DNA from 2 places in the Dorea sp. AM58-8 genome. Region 2 is predicted to be linked to the other one. Evidence: riboswitches for the same ligand, from Rfam matches in the RefSeq annotation. Region 2 holds a riboswitch; the other holds the start of a gene.
The links. A riboswitch is a leader RNA that binds a small molecule or an ion and turns the genes downstream of it on or off. The one in region 2 is predicted to bind thiamine pyrophosphate.
Positions count from the first base shown of each region.

Region 1: another riboswitch for thiamine pyrophosphate. It lies ahead of thiM (hydroxyethylthiazole kinase); the one in region 2 lies ahead of thiW (energy coupling factor transporter S component ThiW).

Region 1 covers NZ_QSDM01000016.1:12,990-20,601, forward strand. The annotation lists gene DXA18_RS11480 (response regulator) at 1-791, shown strand, start outside; gene DXA18_RS11485 (Na/Pi cotransporter family protein) at 884-2,605, shown strand; TPP riboswitch at 2,661-2,766, shown strand; gene thiM (hydroxyethylthiazole kinase) at 2,870-3,691, shown strand; gene thiE (thiamine phosphate synthase) at 3,678-4,319, shown strand; gene DXA18_RS11500 (HAD family hydrolase) at 4,316-4,798, shown strand; gene DXA18_RS15670 (hypothetical protein) at 4,798-4,962, shown strand; gene thiD (bifunctional hydroxymethylpyrimidine kinase/phosphomethylpyrimidine kinase) at 5,079-5,894, shown strand; gene cytX (putative hydroxymethylpyrimidine transporter CytX) at 5,896-7,074, shown strand; gene DXA18_RS11515 (RluA family pseudouridine synthase) at 7,071-7,612, opposite strand, start outside.
Region 2 covers NZ_QSDM01000006.1:81,110-88,721, reverse strand. The annotation lists gene DXA18_RS06600 (DNA topoisomerase III) at 1-1,525, shown strand, start outside; gene DXA18_RS06595 (SLC13 family permease) at 1,720-3,072, shown strand; gene DXA18_RS06590 (cytidylate kinase-like family protein) at 3,092-3,694, shown strand; TPP riboswitch at 3,850-3,959, shown strand; gene thiW (energy coupling factor transporter S component ThiW) at 4,217-4,732, shown strand; gene thiC (phosphomethylpyrimidine synthase ThiC) at 4,828-6,138, shown strand; gene DXA18_RS06575 (AAA family ATPase) at 6,581-7,612, shown strand, end outside.

The DNA.
Region 1 (7,612 bases), on a different contig from region 2:
GTCCGCTGCAGCTTCGTCAGATTATGGTGAACCTGTTTAGTAATGCAATTAAATATAATAAAGAAGGCGGTTCTATCGAGACCTATGCCGGAGAATTATCCTGTGACGGAAAGTTAGTATACTATGAATTTATCATTACAGATACCGGCGTTGGCATGAGTCGGGAATTTGTAGAAGAACATTTATTTAAGCCATTTACGCAGGAACAGTCAGATGCAAGAACACAGTATAAAGGAACCGGTCTGGGTATGTCAATCGTGCAGGGGCTGATTCAGAAAATGCATGGTTCCGTTCAGGTAGAGAGTGAGCTTGGAAAAGGGACAAAAATTACCTGTCAGATACCATTTGAGCTGGATACAGAAAGCGAAATGATAAAAGAGACAGGGGAAATATCAGATGTCACTGCAATAGAAAATCTTCATATACTTCTGGCGGAGGATAACGAGATTAATATGGAGATTGCGGAATTTTACCTGGAGGATATGAAGATTAAGGTAGATAAAGCGTGGAACGGTAAAGAAGCTGTGGAGATGTTTGCTGCTTCTGAACCTGGAACATATGATATGATCCTGATGGATATCATGATGCCGGTCATGGATGGACTGGAGGCGGCCAGATACATCCGTCAAATGGAACGGAGCGATGCGAAGAAGATTCCGATTCTGGCACTGACAGCGCAGGTGACATCAGAAAGTATCGTAGAATGCGGCAAGGCCGGAATGGACGGACATCTTACCAAACCGATCGAGGCACAGAAGCTGAAAGAGAAGATTTTTACATATTTTACATAGATTTAACCTAAATCTGCAAAGATGATCATATTTCTCTGATAATGTTTACTTGATAAAGAAAGAGGAAACACATAGGAAATGAGGAGAATGTGATGAATGAAGTATGTAAGGTAGTATTTGGACTGGCTGGCGGTCTGGCACTGTTTTTGTATGGGATGAACAGTATGAGTGATGCGCTGCAGAAGGCTGCTGGAGAGAAAATGAAGAAGATTTTGGAGTTCCTGACTAAGAATCCGATTATGGGAGTGCTGGCAGGAGCACTGGTTACAGCAGTGCTGCAGAGCAGTTCTGCAACTACAGTTATGGTGATTGGTTTTGTCAGCGCCGGACTGATGAGTCTGCCACAGGCAATTTCTGTTATTTTTGGTGCCAATATTGGTACAACAATGACTGCACAGCTTATGGCATTTAAGATTACAGACTATATATATCCGATTATTTTTGTTGGCTTTATGCTTTACTTTGCTTCTAAGAAAGAAAAGGTAAAGAATGTTGGTCTGGTTATTTTTTCTTTTGGTCTGTTGTTTGAAGGCATTGAGATCATGGGAAGTGTTATGAAGCCACTTGCAAACAGCCCGATTTTTGTAGAACTTATGGCGAAAGTATCAGATATTCCGGTGCTTGGTGTTCTGCTTGGTGCCGTGATGACGCTGGTTGTACAGAGCAGTTCAGCTACGATTGCGGTGCTGCAGAATTTTGCGTCACAGCCTGGACCGGATGGAGTGACCAGTGTGATCGGTCTGGCAGGAGCAATTCCGATTTTGTTTGGTGATAACATTGGTACAACGATCACAGCATTGTTAGCATCCATCGGACAGTCTAAGAATGCCAAGAGAACTGCGCTTGCACACAGTATTTTTAATATTACAGGAAGCATAGTATTTCTGTTCCTGATTCCGGTGCTGGCGAAGTTTGTACAGTTCATTTCGCCAAAAGGACCGGAAGTGGAGGTGATTTCCAGACAGATTGCCAATGCGCATACCACGTTTAATGTAGTCTGTACATTAGTATGGTTGCCATTGATTCCATTGATGGTGAAGATCGTGACAACGATCGTACGCGGAGATGATACGAAGAAAGTACATTCTTATGAACCACAGTATCTGGATGATAAGATGATAGGTCAGCCGATTCCGGCAATGTACATGGTTTCTAACGAGATTAACCGTATTGCAACATCTACAGAAAAGATGTTGAAGATTTTGAAAGAAATCGTATCAGGAGATAACAAGGAAGAAACAAAATCGTTGTTTAAGAAATATCACGATGCGATCAAGACGCTGCAGGATGCAATTGTGACGTACATCTCAAAGTTGTTTACCGGTGGTGCACTGACGGAAGTGCAGGCAGAGCGGGTTGCAGGATATCTTGCGATTGCCAATAACATTGATCGTATTGCAGACCGATGTGGAGATGTGGTAAATATTTATGAGCGTATCGGTACATCAGAGAAGATTTTGTCAGAACAGGCAAAAGAAGAACTGGCACAGTGTGTGACTATTGCAGAAGAATTGTTTGAACAGGCAATTACAGCGGTGGCAACAGACAATGTGGATCAGGCGGAACAGGTGATTAAGGATAAGAAGCGCATGCGCAAGGCACAGAAGAAAAGCACCAAGAAGCATCTGGAACGTTTGCAGGAGAATTTGTGTGATCCGGAGCTTACCAGAGCATATTCAGGTATCCTGCTGAATCTTGACCGTGTGGCAGATAACTGTACCGGTATTGCAGAAGAAGCATTGGACCGTGTGACTTATGTGAGATTTGATACAGAAGAAAATGCACAGCAGAATGTAATAGCAGCAAATGCATAAACAATTGACATTTAGAATAAGACTTCATATAATGATACTGGAGTTCATAAGTAATGAATGAAGATAGGGGAGCTTGTGAGACAGGCTGAGAGGAAACAGGAGTTTCGACCCTTTGACCTGATGCGGATAATGCCGCCGTAGGAATCAATATATGATTTTTTTCGGAGACACCTGCATGGGTGTCTCTTTTTGTGCGGTAAACTGTTGTGCCAAAATCGTGCTTGCACAAATTTCTATAATCATTTAATGAAAGAAGGAAACTGTATGTTAGGAAAATACCTGAAACAAGTCAGAACGAAAGCACCTCTGATCCATAATATTACCAATTACGTTACGGTTAATGATGTGGCGAATGTGCTTCTGGCATGTGGCGGAAGCCCGATTATGTCTGACGAACCGGCAGATATTATTGATATTACTTCTATATGTAATGGGTTGAATATTAATATCGGTACGTTGAATGTGAGAACGATTGAGGCAATGTATGCTGCCGGTGAGAAATCGAATGAATTGAACCATGCAGTGCTGCTTGACCCAGTGGGTGCCGGAGCGAGTAAACTGCGGACCGATACTGCGCTTGGCTTGATTGAAAAGATCCATTTTGATGTGATCCGTGGAAATATTTCAGAGATTAAGACACTGGCACTCGGCAATGGAACAACGAAAGGCGTAGATGCTGATGTGGCAGATGCAGTTACAGATGAGAATCTGGATCAGGCAGTGGTATTTGTGAAAGACTACGCGGCTCAGAGTGGCAGTGTGATTGCAATCACCGGAGCAATCGATCTGATCAGTGACGGCAAGATCTGCTATGTAGTACACAATGGACGTCCGGAAATGGGACGGATCACAGGTACGGGATGCCAGTTGTCTGGCATGATGACGGCATTTCTGGCAGCCAATCCGGATGATATATGTGGTGCGGCGGCAGCAGCAGTGTGTACGATGGGTCTTGCAGGTGAGATTGCATATGATTATATGCAGCCGGGAGACGGAAATGCGACATATCGCAACCGGATCATTGATGCTATTTATAATATGACTCCGGAGATGCTGGAGAAAGGAGCAAAATATGAAGTTCGATAGAGAAGATCTGTTACTATATGCTGTGACAGACAGCAGATGGCTGAATGGGGAACGCCTGTATGATCAGGTGGAGAAAGCACTGAAAGGCGGTGCGACTTTTATCCAGCTTCGTGAAAAAGAACTGGATCAGGAACATTTTTTTGAAGAAGCAGTAGAAATCAAAGAACTGTGTGCCAGATATCACGTCCCGTTTGTAATCAATGATAATGTAGAGATCGCACTGAAAATGGATGCAGATGGTGTGCATGTGGGACAGGATGACATGGAAGCCGGAGATGTAAGAGCGAAACTTGGCTCAGATAAGATTATCGGGGTGTCTGCGCATACCGTAGAGGAGGCACTTCTTGCTGAGGAACGTGGAGCTGATTATCTGGGAGTAGGGGCTGTATTTCCGACCGGGTCGAAGACGGATGTAGATGTATTGGACGGAGGGATGATCCGCGAGATCACAGAGGCAGTACATATTCCGGTCATTGCTATTGGTGGGATTGGTAAAGACAATGTAGAAAAACTTGCCGGAAACGGGCTGGACGGTGTGGCTGTGATCAGTGCCATTTTTGCGCAGAAAGATATTACTGAGGCTACGAGGGAATTGAAGGAAGCGGTATTCAGGATGGTGAATGCATGATCCGCGGGGTAATCTTTGACGTAGATGGAACGCTTTTGGATTCTATGGGAATCTGGGAAGTGGCAGGTGTCCGGTATCTGGAGAACATTCAGGTAGAACCGGAACCGGGACTGAGCAAGATTCTGTATCCGATGACGATAGAAGAGGGCGTGGCATATACGAAAGAGCATTATAATTTACCGCAGTCGGCAGAAGAGATCACACAGGGGCTTCTGATGGTAGTCAGAGACTTCTATTACAAAGAGGTACAGGCAAAAAAAGATGTGATAGAGTTTCTTGAGAAACTATATACGAATAAAATTCCTATGATAATTGCTACGGCAGGTCATAAGGAATATGCAGAGGCAGCGTTGAAGCGACTTGGCATGGACCATTATTTTCAGGAAATCCGGACCTGTTCTGAACTTGTCAGGGGTAAGCATGAGCCGGAGATTTATCTGCAGTGTGCATCGATAGTGGCAGAAAGCCGGAAGAAATAATGGTATTTGAGGATGCCGGATATGCGATTGAGACTGCAAAGAATGCAGGTTTTATTACGGTTGGTATCCGGGATATGAGCAATGGAGATGACTGGCAGCAGATTCGGGAAACGGCAGATTATGTGTTGGAAGACTGGTCTGAGGCAGGAAAACTGCCGCTATAAGACGATATAGTTACGGGAGTAATCCGACGGCTGATTGGGGGCACCACCTTCAGTCGTCCCGCAGTAAGCGGAAAAATTAATGCATAGATAGATACAGAAGAAAGGAAGAATGAGGTATGAGAACAGCATTAACAATCGCTGGAAGTGATTCCAGTGGAGGCGCCGGAATTCAGGCAGATATTAAGACAATGATCAGCAATGGCGTATACGCTATGAGTGCGATCACAGCTCTGACTGCACAGAATACAACCGGAGTCACAGGTATTATGGAAGTAACGCCAGAATTTCTGGAAGATCAGATGGATAATATATTTACCGATATTTATCCGAATGCAGTGAAGATTGGTATGGTATCTTCGGATGCATTGATCAATAAGATTGCAGATAAGCTGGAAGAATATAAAGCAAAGAACATCGTAGTAGATCCGGTTATGGTAGCTACCAGTGGAGCAAAACTGATCTGTGATGAAGCAGTTGATGCATTGAAAAAGCGCTTGCTTCCGATTGCAACCGTGTTGACTCCGAATATTCCGGAGGCAGAAGTGTTGTCTGGTATGGAGATCCATACAGAAGAAGATATGATCAAGGCAGCAGAGAAGATTGGAACAGAATATCACTGTGCAGTACTCTGCAAAGGAGGACATCAGTTAAACGATGCCAATGACCTGCTGTGGAGAGATGGCGAATATAAATGGTTCTACGGAGAGCGTATTGATAATCCGAATACGCATGGAACCGGCTGTACACTGTCCAGCGCGATTGCATCGAATCTGGCAAAAGGATATGATCTGGATACTTCAGTAGAGCGTGCAAAGAAATACATTTCCGGTGCGCTGGCAGCAATGCTTGATCTGGGTAAAGGCAGTGGTCCGATGAATCACGGATTTGCAATTAAAAATGAATATACGGAATGCGCAAAGGAGGAAGTCTAAGATGAAGGAAAAGAGAACCTCAATCTTTGAGAATGGTCTGATCTGGTTTGGCGCAGGCGTATCTCTGGCAGAGATCCTTACCGGTACAGCATTTGCACCGCTTGGATTCCAGAAAGGTATTCTGGCAATTATTATCGGTCACATTATCGGATGTACCATGTTATTCCTGGCAGGTGTGATCGGCGGTAAGACCAGAAGAAGTGCAATGGAAACGGTTAAAATGAGTTTTGGACAGAACGGCGGAGTATTCTTTTCTTTTTTAAATGTCCTTCAACTGGTTGGCTGGACGGCGATCATGATCTATGATGGTGCGTTGGCAGCAGATGGCGTATTGAATACCGGAAGATGGGTGTGGTGTCTGGTAATCGGAGCATTGATCATTGTGTGGATTCTGGTAGGGATTACCAATCTTGGCAAGGTCAATACCATTGCAATGGCAGCTTTGTTTATCCTAACACTGGTACTTTGCAAGGTAATCTTCTTCAGTGGAGCGGCAGGAAATGTGGATACAAGTGAGGCAATGTCCTTTGGCGCAGCTGTAGAGCTGGCGGTAGCGATGCCGTTATCATGGCTTCCGCTGATCAGTGACTATACAAGAGAAGCAGAGGAGCCGGTGAAAGCAACAGCAGTCAGTGCTGTTGTTTATGGTATCATCAGCTGCTGGATGTACGTGATCGGTATGGGTGCGGCGATTTACACCGGAGAGTATGATATTGCTCAGATCATGGTGAAAGCAGGACTTGGAATCGCAGGACTGTTGATCATTGTATTTTCAACAGTAACTACTACATTCCTGGATGCGTATTCCGCAGGCATTTCTGCTGAATCTGTATTTTCCAAACTGAATGGAAAATATGCAGCCGTAGCAGTGACCGTGATCGGTACTGTTGGGGCGATCGTATATCCGATGGATAATATTACGGATTTCCTGTATCTGATCGGTTCTGTGTTTGCACCGATGATCGCAATCCAGATCGCAGACTTCTTTATCCTGAAACGTGCAGACAGTCTGTCAGATGCGATTGATGTGACGAACATTGTGATCTGGATTGTAGGATTTGTATTATATCGATACTTAATGGGTGTGGATATTCCGGTAGGAAATACACTTCCGGATATGGCAGTGACCATTGTGATCTGTGTCATTATCCGGAAATGCATGGGAAGCAAGAAAGCTTAATCGGCATCCAGCGCTGCCTGCATATCATCTGGGAGAGGAGCGGTGAAAGACATCATTTCTCCAGTGATCGGATGACAAAATGAAAGTTTATGAGAATGAAGAGCCTGACGACCAATGTGGCGCATGTCCGGATTGTAGAGATAATCTCCGATCAGTGGATATCCCAGATGCTTCATATGAATGCGGATCTGGTGTGTGCGTCCGGTCTCAAGCTTCAATGCGACCAGACTGTAATGTCTGGTCGTTTTTACAACATGATAATGGGTGATAGCGGTTTCACCGTTATCCCAGTCCACCATACGCTCGATGATGGTGCCGGGTTTTCTGCCGAGTGGGGCAGAGATGGTGCCAGCTTCGGGCGTTACGTGTCCAGAGGCAATGGCAAGGTATTCCCTGTGGACTTCTCTGCGTCCGGTCATCGAAGAGAGAATTCCGGCACTGACCAGATGTTTTGCCACGACAGTAAGTCCGGAGGTATCCCGATCCAGTCTGTTACAGCACCGGAAGATAAATGGCTTGTCCTGCTCTTGGTAGTACC
Region 2 (7,612 bases):
AAGCCTCAGGTCATTTAAGAAGGAAGTTATTGATCAGATAGAAAAGAGCATTAAGGGGCAGAAACTGGTCATTACGGATGTGCAGAAGCAGGCAAAGAAGAAGTCATCTCCGGGTCTTTATGATCTGACGGAACTTCAGAGAGATGCCAATAAGCGGTATGGATTCTCGGCGAAGGAGACGCTTAATATCATGCAGCGTCTGTATGAGCATCATAAGGTATTGACGTATCCAAGAACCGATTCCAGATATATCGGTTCGGATATTGTGCCAACCATCAAAGAACGGTTAAAAGCCTGCAATATCGGACCGTATAAAGCATATATTCCAGCACTTTTGAAGGCACCGATCTGTACAAGCAAAGCATTTGTGGATGATAAGAAGGTCAGCGATCACCATGCGATCATTCCGACGGAAGAATACGTACAATTAGATCACATGAGTAATGAAGAACGGAAGATTTACGATCTGGTAGTACGCCGTTTTATCGGTGTACTGTATCCGGCATATGAGTATGAACAGACGACGATGAAAGCTGCTGTGCAAACATCTGCGAAGCCATCTGTGGCTACCGCAGTATTTGGGGCGAAGGGACAGGTCGTATTGAAAGAAGGCTGGAAAGCGGTCTATGACAATATGTCTCTGGATGAGGAAGAAGATGATAAAAGCGGGGATCAGCTGAGATTAGCAGGGCAGCAGCTTCCGACACTGAAAAAAGGTCAGGAAGTAGATATTTCCCAAATTATGCGGTCGCAGGGAAAGACGAAGCCACCGGCAAGATTTACCGAGGCAACCCTGCTGAGTGCGATGGAGAATCCGGTCCGTTATATGGAGTCTGATAATGTCAAAGAGCGGAAAACACTGGGCGAAACAGGTGGTCTCGGAACGGTAGCAACCCGAGCAGATATTATCGAAAAGTTATTCCATACGTTTCTGATAGAAAAGAATGGTAATGAGATCCGGATCACATCAAAGGGAAAACAACTGCTAGAATTAGTGCCGGAAGACCTGAAGAAACCGGAACTGACAGCCAGATGGGAAATGCAGTTGTCGGACATTGCCGCTGGAAATGGGAAAGAAAAGACATTTCTTCATGAGATCAAAGATTACACAAAAGACTTGATTCAGGAGATTAAGCAGGCAGATGGAACTTTCCGTCACGATAATCTGACGAACAGCAAGTGTCCGCGCTGCGGGAAGAGGATGCTGGCAGTTAAAGGTAAGAATGCGAGGCTTCTGGTGTGCCAGGACAGAGAATGTGGTTATAAAGAGACGGTAGCAAGAACCAGCAATGCGAGATGTCCAAACTGTCATAAAAAGATGGAATTGATCAAGAAAGGCGATGCAGAGACATTTGTGTGCACATGTGGATATAAGGAAAAGCTGGAGGCATTTAAGGCGAGAAGAGCCAAAGAAGGTGCAGGCGTGTCCAAAAAAGATGTGCAGAAGTATCTGAAAAAGCAGAAAGAGGAACCGGTGAACAATGCATTTGCACAGGCACTGGCGGGAATAAAACTGGATGAATAACAGTTGAGTGTATTATTTTGTACCGGCCTCCAACTGTTAGATTTTTGGCCTGACCTGTGGAGAAAGTACAGAAAGAAAAAAAGCACTTTTTTTAGTACAATTTTTTTGCTAGATTGACATTGAATTTAACAATCTTTCCGACTATAATAGGCATTTGGAAATTGAAAATACAAAGGAAAGAGAGGCAATAAGCTATGGCGGCACAAATTGCGGCTGTCCTGATATTCTTGGTAATGTTTTTACTGATTATCATGGACAAGATTGAACGTCATATTATTACTTTGGGATGTGCAGTGGTTACAATGGTTGTTGTATTTGGAATCTGCATGCATAGTATGACAGCATTGACTGAGACATTGAATGTGGCTCAGATATTTACGAGGGGATTTTGGTACACAGCAGGTGAGGCTTCTGAGAGCTCTGCCGGCATCAACTGGGCAACGATCATTTTCGTAGCCGGTATGATGATCATGGTAGAAGGTATGGCAGCAGCGGGATTTTTCAGATGGCTTTGCATGACGATCGCAAAAGCGGTAAAATATAAAGTGATACCGATTTTTATTACATTCATGTTTATGTCTTCGATACTGGCAATGTTCATTGACAGTATTACAGTTATCCTGTTCCTGGCAGCAGTTACATTGGAACTTGCTGATTTGCTGGACTTTGACCCGGTGCCGATGGTTTTGGCAGAGATCTTCTGCGCGAACCTTGGAGGATCAGCAACTATGTGCGGAGATCCGCCGAACATCATTGTCGGAACATCTCTGCAGCTGACATTTGCAGACTTTATTACCAATACTGGTGTACTGGCTGGTATTTCACTGATTCTGGTAGTAATCTATTACTATTTGATTTTCCACAAAGAACTTCGTGTAAAGCGTACTGGAAAAGTAGTAGCAGAATATCCGGATCCGAAGTCAGCGATTACCAATAAGACAAGTTTTGCAATCAGCACAGTCATTTTTCTGTGTGCAGTTGTACTTCTTGTAACACATGCACAGACAGGACTTACGGTAGCGACGATTGGTCTTGGAATTGCAATCGTTACACTGATTACATCCGGTAAAAATATAGTGAAGGTGATTAAAGGCGTAGATTATAAGACGCTGTTATTCTTCATTGGACTTTTTGTCGTAGTAGGTGGTCTGGAGCAGACAAATGTTTTGAAGCTGATCGCCGAATTTATTGGTAGTGTCAGTGGTGGCAACCTGTATGTAATGGTAGCGATTATCATTTGGGTTTCTGCAATTGCAAGTGCATTTGTAGATAATATCCCATTTGCGGCTACAATGGTTCCTGTTATCCAGAGTCTGGCAGCTCTGAATGGTGTGAATATTTCTACACTGGCATGGGGACTTTCTATGGGAACAGATATCGGAGGAAGCGCAACACCAATCGGAGCATCAGCGAATGTAGTAGGTATGTCGGTTATCGCAAAAGAAGGTCACATCGTTGGATGGGGCAAATACTGCAAGAGTGCAGTTCCGGCAACAATTATCGTAATGGTGGTTGCAACAGTAGGAATCTGGCTCAGATATTGTTAATGGAAAGGAATGTGATAGTATGGAACTGAAGAAACAGCTGATTATTTCCATTGGACGTGAGTATGGAAGCGGTGGACATAGGATAGCAGAGGAGTTGGCAAAACGATTTGGACTGACTTTTTATGATTATCATATGCTCGGCGAGATTGCATTGGACAAGAAAGTGGATGTTAAGACACTGGAAAAATTCGATGAGTTGCCGAAGACTCCATTTTTCTCTAGAACGGTAAAAGGCTACAGTAATTCTCCACAGGAAAACATTGCTAATCTGCAGTTTGATTTTCTGAGAAAGAAAGCTGACGAGGGTGAGTCTTTTGTTATCGTGGGACGATGTGCAGAGACGGTTCTGAAAGAGAATCCGAACTTGATCAGTTTCTTCGTATTAGGGGATATGCAGGACAAGATTGAACGTACCATGCAGCGTGAAGGTGTATCCAGAGGAGAAGCCGAGGAATTGCTCGCACGTCATGATCGTAAGCGTAAGACATACCACAATCATTACTGTAAGATCAAGTGGGGTGACTCCAGAGGATATGACGTCAGCATTAACAGCAGCAGACTGGGACTTGATGGCACAGCTGATATGATGGAAGAATATATTAAGATGAGATTGTCTTTATAAAATAAGATGCTTCCGTTCAGATGGACAGTTATAAACAGTTTATCTGAACGGGAGCGTTTTATTATTTAGCGGAAAAGAAATAATTGAACAGGGGACTTTTATGATAATTACCTTGAAAATTATCTTGCATAATAGTATAATGTAGGACGAATAGAATGATCGTTACGGGGAGCTGGCGTAAAAAGCTGGCTGAGAGGAGAATGCATTTCTCGACCCATAACCTGATTTGGATAATGCCAACGTAGGGACAACAAAGCGAGTAATCAGTGATTTAGGAGATGCCCTTACGGGGGGTCTCTTTTTTTGTGTGATGCCAGGGGAAAAAGGTCGAAATCCACATGAGCTTGCTCATAAGTGGATGAATGACCTTGGAACACGCCCCTACATGAGCCTAAAAGTGGGATGATAATCCCACGATATGCGAATGGAGGGTAGGATTGTGGGAGTGCGAAGCACGAAACAATCCGTGGGCATCATAACATAGGCATCATAACGGGGGCTCTACGGCAGGAAAGGAGGATAATCAAGATGAAACAGAATGACACAGTTAAGAAGCTTGCTCTTGCAGGTGTTCTGACAGCGGTTGCTGTAGTCGGAAGCTTTATCAGCTTTCCGATACTTGGAAGTAAATGTGCACCGGTACAGCATATGGTAAATGTGCTGGCAGCAGTTGTACTTGGACCATGGTGGGGAGTCGGCATTGCATTTGCGGCAAGTCTGATCCGTAACCTTCTTGGACTCGGAAGTCTGATGGCATTTCCGGGAAGTATGGTTGGAGCTCTGTGCTGTGGACTGGTATATGCAATGTGTAGAAAACTCTGGCTGACCTGCTGTGCTGAGGCGTTTGGAACCGGCGTGCTGGGAGGAATTGCAGCTTATCCGGTTGCAAAGCTTTTGATGGGACTGAATCCAACAGGATTATTTGTCTATATTGTGCCATTTCTTGTTTCTACAGTTGTGGGAAGTATTCTGGCATATGTATTGATCTCTGCATTGGAAAAGGGTGGAGCACTGAACCAGATACGGACTGAAAGGTAATGCATGGCGGCAGATTGGGGGCACCACCTTCTGTCGCGTAAGAAAAATGTTGTGGGCAATAAAGAACCGGGATATCCCGAAGAAGGAGAAAAAAGATGAGAGAATACACAACACAGATGGACGCAGCAAGAAAAGGAATTGTAACACCTGAGATCAAGGTGGTTGCAGAGAAAGAACACATGACGTCCGAGGCGCTGATGAAGCTGGTAGCAGAGGGTAAGGTAGCCATCTGCGCAAACAAGAATCATACTTGTTTAAATCCGGAAGGAGTCGGCAGTATGCTACGTACAAAGATTAATGTGAATCTGGGCGTATCCAGAGACTGTAAAGATTATGATATCGAGATGCAGAAAGTAATGAGTGCGGTAAATATGGGGGCAGAAGCCATCATGGATCTGTCCAGCCATGGCGATACCCAGCCATTCCGCAGAAAGCTGACCAGTGAATGTCCGGCAATGATCGGTACTGTTCCGGTATATGACAGCGTCATCCACTATCAAAGAGATCTGGCAACACTGACTGCCAGAGATTTCGTAGATGTAATTCGGATGCATGCCGAAGACGGCGTTGATTTTGTAACGCTGCACTGTGGAATAACAAGAAAGACGATCGAACAGATTAAAAAGCACAAACGTAAAATGAATATCGTAAGCCGTGGCGGAAGTCTTGTATTTGCATGGATGAGCATGACAGGTGAAGAGAATCCGTTCTATGAATATTATGATGAGATTCTGGATATCTGTGAAGAATACGATGTGACGATTTCGCTTGGTGATGCCTGCAGACCAGGATGCCTTGCTGATGCATCCGATGTATGCCAGATTGAAGAGTTAGTACGTCTGGGAGAACTTACCAAACGTGCGTGGGCACATAATGTACAGGTTATGGTAGAAGGACCGGGACATGTACCGCTTGATCAGGTGGCAGCTAATATGAAGATCCAGCAGAGCATCTGCATGGGAGCTCCATTCTATGTACTGGGACCTATCGTAACTGATATTGCACCGGGATATGATCACATTACAAGTGCAATCGGTGGAGCAGTAGCCGCTATGAGCGGAGCTGCATTCCTGTGCTATGTAACACCGGCAGAACATCTGGCACTGCCAAATGTTGATGATGTGAAGCAGGGAATCATTGCTTCCAAGATTGCGGCTCATGCGGCAGATATTGCTAAGGGCGTGCCGGGCGCAAGAGACATTGATGACAAGATGGCTGAAGCAAGACAGAAGCTTGACTGGGAAGCACAGTATGCATGTGCGTTGGATCCGGAGCATGCAAAGGCAATCCGTGACAGCAGAAGTCCGGAAGAGGATCACAGCGATACCTGCAGCATGTGTGGAAAATTCTGCGCAGTACGTAGTATGAACAAAGCACTGGCAGGAGAATATATCGATATTCTGTAAAAGAGCTGAATTTAGATTTTGAAATGAATCGAAAATATTACTTGACATTTAAAAAAGTACATATATAATGAAATTAACAAGACAGCCGATACGATAGATCAAGCCTATCCGTTTCTGGCGGTTTTCAGAAGCTAGAATAGCACCTTACTTTGTCAGAGCGGAGGTGCTATTTCTTTTTCGTATAACTTAGAACAGATATAATCAAGTTGGCGGTCGCCAGTATAATCATAAATTCTTCATATGTACTCATAAGAATCACTCCCCTTTCCTTAAAGCTCGGAAACGGCAGCATGCACCCTATCGACTGTGACATAATATTATATTCTGAAATTAAAAATGTCAATATATAAAAATGAAAAAGAAACAATAAATTTAAATAAATAATTATGTTGAAAACGATGTGTACCTGTGATACTATCAAAAAAAGAGCAGGAGGTGCATCATGAACGAAATATTTTGTAAACATTTATTGGAATATCGGAAGCGTGCCGGATATTCACAAAAGGATATGTCAGAGCAGCTGTTAATTGAGGAATCGCTATATTCACAGTATGAGAACGGAACGGCGGAACCGGGATTTGACACGTTGATACGCATTGCGGATGTACTGAAATGTTCGTTGGATGAACTGTTTGGCAGAAGTGGAGGTTATAAAAGGGATACTTCTGGCAGTGGTGTGATGCTGCGTGAGGAAGCGGTTCGATACGGAAGCCCCAGGGCTAAGAAAAAGGTTCTTATTGGTTTGCAGGACTTTCGCAGGTTGAGAGAGCTTCATGCCTATTATGTGGATAAGACAATGATGATCGGGGAATTTTTCAACTCGCCGTATCAGATTACTTTGATAACCAGACCGAGAAGATTCGGGAAGACAATGAACATATCTATGCTTGCAGAGTTTCTTGACTGCACCAAAGATTCAAAAGCAATTTTTGAAGGAACTAACATTAGCAGGACAGAATGGATGGTGGAACTTAATCAGTGTCCAGTGATATTTTTGTCATTTTTGAATATAAAATCAGATTGTTCGAAAGGACTTTGTGAATTAATCGGGGAGACTGTAACAAAAGAATATGAGAGATATTATTCTCTGATAAACGATAGTATGTTATCGGATAGAGAAAAAGAAAAATTTAATAAGATATACAGAGCTTTAGCAGATATAAGAAATATGGAATCATGGAGAATTTGTATTATAGAATCAATCCGGACTCTGTGTGAAGTTTTGAGTTTATATTATGGAAAGAATGTTTATCTTCTCATAGATGAATATGATACGCCGTTTATGTCGGCGAATAGGAATGGTTATTATTCAGAAGTACGTTCTGTTTTAGCGGGATTTCTCAGTACATCGTTAAAAGGGAACCCTTATCTGGAACGAGCGATGCTTACAGGAATCCAGCGTGTAGCGAAAGAAAACATATTTTCCGGATTGAATAACCTAACGGTGCTTACTGTAAATGATTCGGAATATGAA